3 regions of the Actinoplanes sp. SE50/110 genome follow, and region 3 is predicted to be linked to each of the others. Evidence: riboswitches for the same ligand, from Rfam matches in the RefSeq annotation. Region 3 holds a riboswitch; each other region holds the start of a gene.
What was found. Region 3 has a riboswitch for cyclic di-AMP ahead of ACSP50_RS08345 (C40 family peptidase). Riboswitches for the same ligand answer to the same signal wherever they lie in the genome.
Positions count from the first base shown of each region.

Region 1 (4,353 bases), 1.2 Mb from region 3:
CGGCCACCGTCGCCGGCGGCACGGTCACGGTCGCCGCGCAGGCCGGCCAGTTCAAGCTGGACCGCGCCTCGATCTGGACGACCCAGGCGGTCACCCTGACCGGCAGTGTCGTCACCGCCGACTCGGTCAACATCGGTTGGGGCGACGGGACCACCGGCTCGGCCTCGGCCGACATCGCGGTGGCGCACGCGTACACCAAGGCCGGTAAATACACGGTCACGGTGACGCCGGTGAACAAGCTCGGTGCCGGCGCCGCCATCCAGGCCGGTGTCGTCACGGTGGCCGACGACGTCTTCGCCCCGGCGCCCAGCCTGCTGGTGCCGAACCCGGCGAACGTCGCCGAGAAGTGGACGAACCTGCACGGCACGGTCACCGACCAGGGGCTCGGCGTCGCGAGCGTCCGGGTCAAGGCGGTCGAGTACCGGGTCGACGGCAAGTGGTACTACTACCACGCCGGCGCCTGGTGGAAGTCGGCGTCCAAGGAGACGGCCATCTCCCGGGCCGACCTGCTCACCGCCGCCGTCAGCGGCAACCTGTGGTCCGTGCGGGTGCACGGGGTGGCCACCGGCACGCTGCGGATCAGCTACAGCGCGGTGGACAGGGCGGGTAACACCTCGCCCGGTTACGTCGTGAACCAGAAGCTGACCAGGTAATCCGGTTTCTGCGGAGGCCCCCGTCGCGATCGCGACGGGGGCCTCTTCCTAGGGGAAATGCTTCAGGAACGCGGTGAGCGCCGGATTCGGTCGCTCCTGCCAGACCAGCGCGAGCAGCGCCGGGACGTCGGCGCCGTCGATCGGGACGGCGGTCAGATCCGGGTGCGCGGCCGCCATCGACTCGCTGAGCACCGCGACACCCAGCCCGCGCCGGGTCAGACCGGCGACCGTGTCCGGCGAGGTCGCGACGAGCGCGACCGCCGACCGCCCCGGGGTGCTGCGGTCCAGCGCGTCACGGATGCCGGTCCCCACCGGGAGGCAGATCACGGGGTACGCCGACAGCAGGCTGATCGGCACGCCCGGGCTCCCGGCGAGGTCGCTGGTGGGTGGCACCAGGGCCACGAGCCGTTCCCGGATCAGCACCCGGGTGGCCAGATGCTCGGGCGGAACGCCGGCCAGCCCGGCCAGCGCCACGTCCAGACTGCCCGTGCGGACGCCGGCGACCAACTGATCCGAGTTGGCCTCGGCCAGCTCCAGCTCGATGCCGGGGTGCTCGGCATGGAAGGCGGCGAGCGCGTCGAACAGCGGCGCCACCTCGCAGCCGATCACCATGCCGATCGTCAGCCGGCCCCGGATGAGGCCCTTGACCTCGTCGATCGCGTCGCGCAGGTCGAGCGTGGAGTCGAGGGCGGCGCGGGCGTGGCGCAGCGCCACCGAGCCGGCGTCGGTGAGCCGGGCGGTGCGGCCGCTGCGGATGAACAGCTCGGCGCCGAGCTCGTGCTCCAGGGCCTTGATCTGGGCGCTGACCCCGGATTGCGTGATGTGCACCCGCTGGGCGGCGCGGGTGAAGCTGCCGGTCTCGGCGACCGCGACGAAGTACTCCAGCTGACGCAGATCCATGAGTGGCGATTGTAGCTGCCATCAAAACTATGCGTTGGACTTGTGGACCGGCGCGGAGGAGGGTGAAGACATGACTTCTTCCGAGAAAGCCTTCCAGCCCGAGGACCTCACCCGGCTCTTCGTCGAGCGGGCCAACGCGAAGGATGCCGAGGGCCTCGCCCTGCTCTACGAGGAGGACGCGGTGATGGCCTATCCGCCCGGCAGCCAGACGGTCGGGCGCGCCGCCATCCAGAAGCTGTGGGCGGAGCTGTTGCCCAAGATGCCGCGGTTCGAGCCGGAGCCGCCGCTGCCCACGCTGATCAGCGGCGACCTGGCCCTCACCGCGACCCCGCCGAAAGACGGCGCCGGGGCGAGGGCACAGGTGGTCCGCCGTCAGGCCGACGGCTCGTGGCTGCGGGTCCTCGACCACCCGGAGATGCGGCCCGGCCAGCAGGCCTAGATGGCCAGGCGCTGCCCCACCGACAGGCGGTTCGGGCTGCTCAGCCGCTTCGCATTGGTGCGGTAAAGGGCGCGCCAGCCGCCCCTGACGTGGTAACGGCTCGCGATCCGGGACAGGGTGTCCCCGCGCCTCACCACGTAGGTGTGGCTCGCCCGCAGCGGCGTTGTGTAGGACGCCAGGCGGTACGGGCTCACCGAGGTCGTCCGGTGTGCCCTGGTGAGGCCGCGGCGACCGCAGGTGGGCCAGGCGCCGATGCCCTGGTGGCGCAGCACCCGCTCGGCGATCAGGATCTGCTCACTCTTGGAGGCGAGGTTCGCGGTGGAGCCGTACCGGGTGCCGCCGTGTGCCCGCCAGGTGCTGCGGCTGAACTGCAGGCCGCCGTAATAGCCGTTCCCGGTGTTGATGCCCCAGTTGCCGCTCGACTCGCACTTGGCGACCGCGTCCCAGTTGACGTCCGCGGCGGCTGCGCTGGCCGGGGAGGCCCCGGTGGCGAGCAGTCCGACCGTGCCGGCCAGGCCGGCGATGGCGATGCCGAGAGCCCGCTTGAAACCGGGGCGGGCGTTCGGGAGTGCGATGAGATGGATTCTGGCCCGCCGCACCTCGGTGCGCCGGTGCCTTCCGGGTCCTGCGGTGCTCTCCGTGACGAGTCCGGCGGTGGCCGGAGCCTGCGCGAGCCGGTTCAGGGCACGCGGGGACTGGGCTCGCCGGGACAGGACACGACGAACCCGCTGGTTCAGGTGAAGCATGAAGTTTTCCCTCCACGCCTGCGAGGTGAGCTGTCGGGTTCGGGCCGAGGAGCCCGGCCGCACGGGTGCGGCTTCACCCCGAGGCTCGTCCATGCGTTCCGGGAACTCCGGCTCGTGGACGTGCCGAGGAACTGGTGGGTCCCCCGCTCCATGCCTGTGGGTTGTTGACCGTGACCGGCAGGCAGGACTCGGCGTTCCAGTCACGGTGTCCGCGATGGTGCGGACTTGCCGACGGTAGTCACCGCCTTACAGGAATGACCAGGCCTGTAAGCACAGCCGGTGACGTTGTTCACCCAAATTAGCCGCTTTGATCTTCCTTTGTGTGGATAACTCCACGAGTTTTTCGATCGCGTCACGACTTGCCGCCATCGTGGTCAGCCGGACGGGGGAAAGTCCGAAGTCATGGTTAGAGCCCGGTCCGCAGTGGGTAAAGAGAATCCGCTGACGCTGATTTCGGCTGCCAGCCACGGTTTTCCGGGCTTTGTTACCGGCGGGTGTACCCACCGCCCGGCCCGGGGTGCACAATCTCCGACCATGAGCGATCGTTCACGCGACTACGAGGTCATCGTCTACGGTGCGACCGGATTCGTCGGCGCGCTGGTGGCGCGTCACCTCGCCGGGCACGCACCGGCCGGCACCCGGATCGCGCTGGCCGGGCGCTCACCGGCGAAGCTGGAAGCGGTGAAAACCAGGCTCGGCGTCGACTGGCCGATCGTGGTGGCCGACGCCGGCGACCCCGACGCGATGGCCACCCTGGCCGGCCGGGCCCACGTCATCATCACCACCGTCGGCCCGTATGCGAAGTACGGCCGGGCTCTCGCGCACGCCTGCGCCGCGGCGGGTACCGACTACGTCGACCTGACCGGTGAGGTGCTGTTCGCCCGCGACAGCATCGACGAGAACCACGAACTCGCCCGCGGCACCGGTGCGCGGATCGTGCACTCCTGCGGCTTCGACTCCATTCCGTCCGACATCGGCGTGCACGTCCTGCACCAGCAGGTCGTCGCGGACGGCGCCGGCGAACTAACCGACACCACACTGGTCGTCACCAGCATGCACGGCGGGGTCAGCGGCGGCACCATCGATTCGATGCGCAACCAGGTCGACGTGATGAAAAAGGATCCGTCACTGCGGCGCGTCGCCGGCAGCCCGTACTCGCTCAGCCCCGACCGGCAGGCCGAGCCCAAACTGGGCCGGCAGAGTGACATGGACACCATCCCGGCCTCCGAAGTGGACCCGAAACTCCGCGGGCGGCTGGCACCCTTCGTGATGGCCTCCTACAACACCCGGGTGGTGCGACGGAGCAACGCGTTGCGGGGTTGGGCGTACGGCCGCGCCTTCAAATATCGCGAAGCGATGAGCGTCGGGGCGTCGCCGCTCTCCCCGGTCCTGGCGGCCGGCATCAAGCTCGGCCTGGGCGCGCTGATCGTCGGGCTCGCGGTGCCGCCCACGCGATACCTGCTCGACCGGATCCTGCCCAAACCCGGCGACGGGCCGGGCGAGAAGACGCAGCAGGACGGGCACTTCACCATGGACATCTTCACGACCACGACGACCGGGGCGCGGTACCGGGCGCGGGTCCGGGCCAAGGGCGACCCCGGATATGCGGCGACAG
Region 1 covers NZ_LT827010.1:668,168-672,520, forward strand. Annotated here, with positions in the region: gene ACSP50_RS02895 (ExeM/NucH family extracellular endonuclease) at 1-653, shown strand, start outside; gene ACSP50_RS02900 (LysR family transcriptional regulator) at 702-1,553, opposite strand; gene ACSP50_RS02905 (nuclear transport factor 2 family protein) at 1,624-1,992, shown strand; gene ACSP50_RS44755 (transglycosylase family protein) at 1,989-2,738, opposite strand; cyclic di-AMP (ydaO/yuaA leader) riboswitch at 2,740-2,942, opposite strand; gene ACSP50_RS02915 (trans-acting enoyl reductase family protein) at 3,273-4,353, shown strand, end outside.
Region 1: it holds a riboswitch for cyclic di-AMP, as region 3 does, so the genes downstream of both, ACSP50_RS44755 (transglycosylase family protein) here and ACSP50_RS08345 (C40 family peptidase) in region 3, are expected to answer to the same signal.

Region 2 (4,353 bases), 540 kb from region 3:
ATCCGCGTTCGGCTCGTTACGGTGCCCCGATCGGGGGGTCTTGCCCGTTTAAACCCACTCGGCCCCGAACGTGGAAAAAGACGCGTCCCCGGGGGGCTCCCCGGGGACGCGCGAGACGTTAGATGCCGGTGTGCAGGTCGCCTCGCGGCGAGTGGCTCAGCACGGCTCCAGCCGAACGGTATTCCGTGCAGGCGATGGGTGAGGCCCGGGGACACTGGGCACACCGGCATCCGTTCACAACCTTCGGCACCCGCCCATGATTCCGGGAGCCCTTGTGACCTGAATAACACCGCGGACGTTTGTCCGGCCCGGCGCCGGGTACCGATCCGCCGTGACCGAATCCGAGGAAAACCTACGCCTGGCCGCGTTCCTGGACGGCGCGTACCGCGCCGAGGAACGGATGAGCAGCGGCGATCTGCAGCGGCGGGCGATCGCCGAGGACCTGCCGGCGAGCCTGCTCACCCGGGTGGACGCGCTGCCCGAGGGCGAATACCTGCAGGACGAGGCCGCCGAGGCACTCAGCGCCCCGGCGATCTGATCACTCGGCCCGCTCCTTGGCGATGCTGTAGGCCATCTGCAGGAAGTCCGAGACAGCGGTCGCGGTGAACGCGGTGGCCACCAGCCGGGTCAGCCGGGGCGCCAGGACCAGCCCGCCGGTCAGGCCGGTGGCGATCCAGGCGGCCAGGCAGAACGGGCAGGTGATCAGCTCACCGATGCCGTGCCGCACCGGGCTGCCCTCGTCGCGCACCTCCTCGTTGAGCTCGGCCGCCCCGGCGGGCTCGGTGTACCGGGTGAACGGCGCCCGCAGCGGGCTGGTCACCGAGTCCTTGGCGATCAGCCGGCTGATCTTGTGGGTGGCAATCGAGAGCAGCACCACGTCGGTCATGGCCGGGCGTTCCGGCACCGGCTTACCGGTCAGCTTGGCGGCCGCCGCGAGGCTGGCCGCGAGCGTGCCGAAGGCGCCCATCGCCACCAGGTAGCCGCCCAGCGGCCGGTGGTCGTGCGGGGCGTAAGCGCGGGCCACCTCGGCGACCCGGGCCTGCAGGCTGGACATCGTGGGGGGTCCTTTCAAGCTGGTCAGAAGCCGGGCGGGTCCAGAACCGGGGTGGGGGAGACACGAGCGGGTCAGAAGGCCTGGGTCAGCCGCTCCGGGTCGACCTCACGACCGGGGAAGCGCGCCATGTACTCGGTCTCCAGCTCCGCGGTGCGCCGGAAATGGTTGTCCAGCGCCGCGTCCGGCCCGTGCCGCAGGGTCTGCAGCCGGGTCCGGTAGAGGCTGGTCAACTCCCGGAAGAGGTCGTCGTCGGCGAGTCCGGCCGGGTCGATCCCGGTGTCGGTGCCGGTCTCGGGTCGCGCTGTCGTCATGGTGCACCTCCAGCGATGCGGGCGAACGGGGACAACCGGTGGCTTGCCCGCGCGGGTCCGCGCCAAACCCGCCGGTAGGCTCGGGGGCATGAAAGGGCTGTGGTCTCCGGCGTGGATCGCCCGCCACCTGCTGGCGCTGATCCTCACCGCGGGCTGCCTCGGCCTGGGCTGGTGGCAGTACAGCCGGGCCACCGGCGGCAACTCGCTCAGCTGGGGCTACATGTTCGAGTGGCCGGTCTTCGCGGGTTTCGTGGTGTTCATCTGGGTCCGCGAGATCCAGTTGTTCCGCAAGCCGCGGGACACCGGGGCGGAGGCCGAGCCGGCCGAGCCGGAGCGGGTTCCGGGCGCCCCGGTCGCCGTGGGCCGGCCGGTGCGGGTCGCGGTCCGGCCCGCCGAGGCGGTGGCGGCCGACCCGGAGCTGGACGCCTACAACGACTATCTGACCTGGCTCGCCGAGCACCCCGGCGCCCGCCCGGCCGACTACCCCGGCCGCATCATCAAGTAGTAGAAGCTCGAAGGAGACCCCCGTGCGCGGCGCGCTCACCCGTTACCGGATCATTGCCTGGATCGTCGGCGTGTTCCTGGTCGTTCTCGTACTGGTCGGCATGCCGCTGAAGTACTTCGGCGACAACGACACGGTGGTCGCGGTGATCGGCCCGCTGCACGGTTTCCTCTACATGATCTATCTGCTGTTCAGTTTCGACCTGTCCCGCCGGGCCCGGTGGCCCTTCGGCCGGATGATCCTGGTGATGCTGGCCGGCACCATCCCGTTCTTCTCGTTCTGGGCGGAGCGTCAGGTGACCCGGCACTGGATGACTGAAGTAGCGTGGGAACCGGCCGTCAAATAACGCAGCGCGCGGGTCGAATAACAGCCCGTTATCGGGATTAAGTTCGCAAGACCGGCTATTCGCAGATTTCACGCGCGGAGGACTTGATTTTGTTTTCTGCGCCGATAAGTTGATGCGGTTGGTTCGGTCCGCAGCCACAAACCCTCCGGGTGGCGCCGGCCAACGCCGCTGAATCTCACGAGCCGGGGACCCATCTTTCCGGGGTGAATCCGCCACGCGCGGTAGGACGCCTCTTCCGAGTCCGAACCCGTCAGCTAACCCGGTAAGCGGCCATGAGCGGAAGAAAGGCCCCCTGACCAGTGCCACTCCCCCGTACCAGGCTCCGGGCGCTGGTGGTCGCGCTGACCGCGCTGGCGATCACCACGTCGGGCGCTACCGCCGCGCACGCGGCCCCGTCCAAGGACGAGCTGAAGAAGCAGATCGAGGCGGCTTCCAACAAGCTGGACGACGTCACCGAGGCGTACAACAAGACCCGCATCGACCTGAAGGCGACGCAGACCGACGCGGCCAAGCTCACCGCGTCCCTCAAGCCGGCCGAGGCGGCGAAGAACCAGGCCGTCACGAAGGTGAACGCGATCGCCGCGTCGTCGTACATGACCGGCCGGGTCGGCCCGATGACCCTGATCCTCGGCGGCAACCAGCATGACCTGCTGGAGCGGCTGAGCTACCTGGACCAGCTCAGCAAGTCCAACCAGGCGCAGATCGACAACTACACCGAGGTCAGCCGGACCTACACGTCTCGGCAGGCCGAGCTCAAGGCCACCGAGCAGAAGCAGGCGCTGCAGCTCAAGGAGCTGGACGCGCAGAAGGCCAAGTACACCAAGGATCTGCAGAAGCTGACCGCGACGCAGAAGGAACTGTACGGCAAGCCGACGCAGAGCTCCGGCTCGTGGACCGGCCCGATCCCGAAGGGCTCCGGTGACGCCGGGGTGGCGGTCGCCTTCGCGTACAAGCAGATCGGCAAGCCGTACGGTTTCGGGGACGAGGGTCCCAACTCGTACGACTGCTCGGGTCTGACCAAGGCCGCCTGGGCCGCGGCCGGGCACTCGCTGCCACACAGCGCGTCCGAGCAGCGATACGCCAGTGGTGTCACCTACATCAAGGCGGGCACCGCGGGGTTCGTCCCCAAGCAGGGTGACCTGGTGTTCTATCGCGACGGTGGCCACGTCGCGCTGTACGTCGGCAGCGGCATGGTCATCGACGCACCGCACGGTGGCGCCGACGTGACCCGCCGCACGATCAACATCATGCCCGTACAGGGATACGGCCGGATCTCGTAACACCGCGCACAGCGAGAAGGCCGGCACCCGCTCTCGGGGTGCCGGCCTTCTCTCGTCGTATCAGGGTCAGGCGGCCTGCAGGCCCTCGGCCCGGGCCAGCTCACGCAGCCGGCCGAGCGCCTGGATCTCCAGCTGCCGGATCCGCTCCCGGCTGAGCGAGAAGCGCGACGCCACCTCGGTCAGCGAGTGCTCCCGACCGTCCTCCAGTCCGTACCGCGCCCGCATGATGCCTGCCGACCGGTCGTCCAGGTGGTTGAGCAGCCCCTCGATCCGCTGCCGCTCCAGGGCGCTAAGCACGATCTCCTCGGGCGACGGCGCGTCGCTGTCGGCGACCAGGTCGCCCAGGTTGGTGTCGCCGTCGTCGCCGACCGGAGTGTCCAGGGACACGGTGTCCTGGGCCCAGCGGGTGAGCTCGTTGACCCGCTCGACGGTGACGCCGAGAGCCGCCGCGATCTGCTCCGGCTCCGGGTCGCCGCCGAGCTCACGGACCAGCTGGCGGGTCACGTTGCGCATCCGGTTGACGTCCTCGACCAGGTGCACCGGCAGGCGGACGGTCCGCTCCTGCTGGGCGATGGCCCGGCTGATCGCCTGACGCACCCACCACGTCGCGTACGTGGAGAACTTGTAGCCGCGCTCGTAGTCGAACTTCTCGACCGCGCGGACCAGACCGGTGTTGCCCTCCTGGATCAGGTCGAGCATCGGCATGCCCGAGCGCACGTAGCGGCGGGCGATCGAGACGACCAGTCGCAGGTTGGCGCGAATGAACAGGTCCTTCGCCCGGCTGCCCTCGGTGACGAGGCGCTCGAGCTCCTCCCGGCTGATGCCGCGGCGCTCCTCGCCCTGCTCGAGCAGGTGCTCGG
Region 2 covers NZ_LT827010.1:1,320,007-1,324,359, reverse strand. Annotated here, with positions in the region: gene ACSP50_RS05895 (hypothetical protein) at 332-538, shown strand; gene ACSP50_RS05890 (DUF1360 domain-containing protein) at 539-1,054, opposite strand; gene ACSP50_RS05885 (DUF6158 family protein) at 1,126-1,365, opposite strand; gene ACSP50_RS05880 (hypothetical protein) at 1,454-1,870, shown strand; gene ACSP50_RS05875 (DUF3817 domain-containing protein) at 1,893-2,213, shown strand; cyclic di-AMP (ydaO/yuaA leader) riboswitch at 2,370-2,497, shown strand; gene ACSP50_RS05870 (NlpC/P60 family protein) at 2,513-3,493, shown strand; gene ACSP50_RS05865 (RNA polymerase sigma factor RpoD/SigA) at 3,560-4,353, opposite strand, start outside.
Region 2: it holds a riboswitch for cyclic di-AMP, as region 3 does, so the genes downstream of both, ACSP50_RS05870 (NlpC/P60 family protein) here and ACSP50_RS08345 (C40 family peptidase) in region 3, are expected to answer to the same signal.

Region 3 (4,353 bases):
GCATCCCGCGCCGGCTGGCGCCGGCTGGGGACACGCGCCTGGCGCCGGGGAAGAGGCGCCAGGAGCGGGAGCGGCTGGAGATCTCGCAGTACGGCAGCAGTGGCGTCCGGGCCGCACTCCCAGCGGCCCACCGAGTGCCACGCCCTACAGTCCGCCGGGCAGCACCCCCTCCTGGATGTCGGCGAAGTCTTCCTCGCTCGCCGAGAGGTAGTCGTCCCAGGACTGCCGGTCCCAGATCTCGACCCTGGTGCTGGCCCCGATCACCACGAGATCCCGGCCGAGACTCGCGTACTCCCGCAGATGCGTGGGGATGGTGACCCGGCCCTGTTTGTCGGGGACCTCGTCGTGCGCGCTGGCGAAGAACACCCGGCTGTAAGCCCGGGCGGCCTTGTTCGTCACCGGCGCCTCACGCAGCTGGCCGGCGATCCGCTGGAACTCCGGCATCGGGAACACGTACAGACAGCGCTCCTGCCCTTTCGTGATCACGACACCTCCCGCCAGCTCGTCGCGGAACTTCGCCGGGAGGATCAGCCGGCCCTTCTCGTCCAGCCGAGGGGTGTGCGTGCCGAGGAACATCGGCCCCCACCCCTTTGCCGGGACGACCGTCCCTTCGCGGAGGGAGCGGACCGTCTGTCAACTCGGGCCGGCAGGCTCCGCGGTTCGAGTCCCAGGGTTTCGGTTCCTCGGTCCTGCCACTGGGCCCCACTCTACTCCACTTCCCTCCACCTGCAACCCGAAAGCAACCGCTCGCGAGCCCTTTTCGCGGACGTAATCCCAGTTCACAGGTGGTGGAGCAAACGCAGCCCGCCGAGCATGATCCACCACGTCCGGTTTCCGACATCCGGCTCAGCGGGCGGAAAACTCCCCCGGAAACGCCCACCGCACCCCGCACGAAAGCCCCGCAAACCCGCCCGTGGAGGAAAGTGGAGCCCTCCGGTGGAGAAAAATGGAGCCTCCACCCCGCCTCCCCCGGGCTCCTGATCCACCCGCCACCGCGCTCCACTCCCGACCACCCACCCCCTGCGGGCCCACCCTCCACAGTCGCGCCACCACCCTTACCGGCCCACGCACCACCACCCCGCCCAGTTGGCCGCCGCCCGCCGGCCCCGGCGCCCAGGCCAGCGTCAGTCGAGGGGGCGAGCCGCGCGCGGCCGCGACGATCGCCCGGCGAGGCAGAGCGGGATGCGGACGGGGCGGGACCACCGACGTACCGGGAAGCAGGAACCTGAGGAAGCACGGACCGTGAGCCGACAGCGGCCGGAACGCCAGTGGGGCGCGATCCGATGCGGATCGCGCCCCACTGGCGTTGCTTCCTTACTTACTGCACTTACTGCGCTTACCGCCGCCGCCGTCCGTCATCCACCGGGAAACACCCGGCGGCAGCCGGTCGAGGCGGAGGCCGACGACTGGTCAGGCGATGCGGCGTACGACGTAGTTGCTGCCGTACATCTTGTGCTTGCCGACCCGGGCCCCGGTGTGCGGCGAGTCGTACATGTAGCCGCCGCCGGCGTAGATCCCGGCGTGGTAGCCGTACGACCCGGACCGGAAGATGATCAGATCGCCGGGCTGGGCCTGGCTCTTGCTCACCGCGCTGCCGTAGCGCTGCTGGGCGTCAGCCTTGTGCGGCAGGCTCCTGCCGGCCGCGACCTTGTAGACGTAGAGGGTGAAGCCGGAGCAGTCGAACCGTTTCGGTCCGGCGGCGGCGAACTTGTACAGGGCGCCGACGTGCTTCTTGGCTTCGGCCAGGACCCGTGCGCCGCCGTTGGCGCGGACCGTGATCAGCATGCGTGAGCTGGAGGTCTGCGCGTAGCCGGTGCCGGTGAACAGGGTCCGGATGTAGATCGACGACTTGGGCCCGGTGGTGAAGGTGACCGCGCCGGTGCTGCTCTTGGTGGCCCACGTCTGCCACTTGCCGCCGCGGTAGCCCTGCAGGCGGATGGTGCCCTTGGCGATCTTGCCGGTCTTCGGGTTGATCACCTTGGCGGTGACCTTGAGGACGGATCCCGCGGTGATCCGGCGAGCGGTGGTCGTGGTGGTCAGCCTGGGCTGCACGAGGGTTTTGGCGGCGGCCGGCGCGACTGCCCGGACGGTGTTCGCGGCGGTGGTGACCGGCGTCGCCTCGGCTGCTACGGCGGGCGACGCGCCGATCAGCTGGCCGGCGCAGAGGCAGAGCCCCAGGGAGAGTGCTGCGGTACCGGCGCCGGACATGCGGCGGCCATGGCTCGAACGGTGTTCGTGCACGGTAAGGTTTTCCCTCCGGCACGCCTGCGAGGTTAGCTGTCGGGTTCGGGCGGGAAGGCTGCCCGGCCACCTGAGTGGCTTCACCCCAAGGTCCACGTCGCCCGTGGGGCGCGACGCTGGTGCGGACCGGGATTGGTTCCCCCGTCCCTGCCCCCTGATGCCTTGTCAGCTTTCGGTGCATTGCGGTGGTCGCGTCGACCAGTCCGGGGCAGGGCTCGGCGTGGTCCGGTCGGCGCGGCCGGCGAGCGGTTGCCGCCGGTGAATCTTTGGTACCCGACTTCGCCCTCGATCGTCAGGTGCGATGTGATTACTCACCGTGATTGGCACGTGAGCCACTGTCCAATTTGCTAGCTCCGGAAAACAAATGTCATTGCTTTGAGTGCTCGACCGCATACGATCTGTCGATCCAGGTCAGTGAACCAGAACACACATTTTTTCGGCCGGTAACCCGGACGAGCGCACACGCGGTAACTCGACCGGATTACCCGGCCCGCCATCGGGGACCGGACCTTCCGGCAACTCGACGTGACCCCGCGGTCCGGTACCCTCGCTGGCGTGACGGACGGGAAGATGCCCTTGCGGGCGATAGTCGCGACCACCGCGTCGAAGACCGCGGCGGCGCTCTCCAGGGCCGCGGGCCGCGGCGACGGCTCGGTGATCGGCGGCTGGATCGGCCTCAAGATCGACCCCGACCTGCTGGCGCATCTCTCCTCGGGCCGGGCGGTGGCGCTGGTCTCCGGCACCAACGGCAAGACGACCACGACGCGGCTCACCGCGGCCGCGGTCGGCGTGCTCGGCCGGGTCGCCACCAACTCGTACGGCGCCAACATGCCCACCGGGCACACCTCCGCGCTCGCGAAGGAGGGGCACACCCCGTTCGCCGTGCTGGAGGTCGACGAGCACTACCTGGCCCAGGTGATCGACGCCACCCGGCCCAAGGTGGTGGCGCTGCTCAACCTCTCCCGCGACCAGCTCGACCGGGCCAAGGAGGTGGCGATGATGGCGCAGCTGTGGAAGACCGCGCTGGCCGGCCACCCCGAGATCCGGGTGGTGGCCAACGCGGACGATCCGATGGTCGTCTGGGCGGCCGCCGGCAGCCCGCAGTCCATCTGGTTCAGCGCCGGTCAGCGCTGGCACGACGACTCGTTCGTCTGCCCGGAGAGCGGCCACCCGATCGAGCGCGCGAACGGCGACTGGTGGTGCACCGGCTGCCCGCTGCGCCGCCCGACCCCGCAGTGGGTGGTCGAGGAGGACGGCGTGATCGACCCGCGCGGCGACTGGCACCTGGTCAAGCTGCAGCTGCCGGGCAAGGTCAACCTGGGCAACGCGGCCACCGCCCTCGCGGTCGCCGGCGAATTCGGGGTTCGCCCGATCGAGGCGCTCCCCCGGCTCTCCCGGGTGACCTCGATCGCGGGACGCTACGCCCAGGTCGACCGGGACGGCCGCAACATCCGGCTGCTGCTCGCCAAGAACCCGGCGAGCTGGCTGGAGGCGTTCGACATGGCCGACCAGGCGCCGACCCTGCTCTCGATCAACGCGCGGGACCCCGACGGCCTGGACACCTCCTGGCTGTGGGACGTCGACTTCGCCCCGCTGCGCGACCGTCCGGTCCTGATCACCGGCGACCGGGCGTTCGACCTGGCCGTCCGGCTGCAGGTGAACCAGGTGCCGTTCCGGCACGTACACACCTTCGACGAGGCGGTGGCGCAGGTGCCGCCGGGCCGGCTCGAGGTGATCGCCAACTACACGGCGTTCCAGGACATCCGCGCGGTGCTCGACCGTGTCAACTAACACCGAGGTCACAGCATGAACGACAGCACCCTCCGGATCGTCTGGATCTACCCCGACCTGCTCTCCACCTACGGTGACCGGGGCAATCTGCTGATCCTGGCGCACCGGGCGGCGGCCCGCGGCATCCCGGTCGAGACCTACGAGGTCCGCTCGGACATGCCGATGCCGACGACCGCCGACATCTATCTCATCGGTGGCGGCGAGGACGGCCCGCAGGCGCTGGCCGCCCAGCGACTGATCGCCGACGGCGGGCTGCACCGCGCGGTCAGCCAGGGCGCCTCGGTGCTCGCGATCTGCGCGGGTTACCAGCTGTTCGGTCAC
Region 3 covers NZ_LT827010.1:1,859,500-1,863,852, reverse strand. Annotated here, with positions in the region: gene mraZ (division/cell wall cluster transcriptional repressor MraZ) at 145-576, opposite strand; gene ACSP50_RS08345 (C40 family peptidase) at 1,411-2,208, opposite strand; cyclic di-AMP (ydaO/yuaA leader) riboswitch at 2,248-2,429, opposite strand; gene ACSP50_RS08340 (Mur ligase family protein) at 2,812-4,032, shown strand; gene ACSP50_RS08335 (type 1 glutamine amidotransferase) at 4,048-4,353, shown strand, end outside.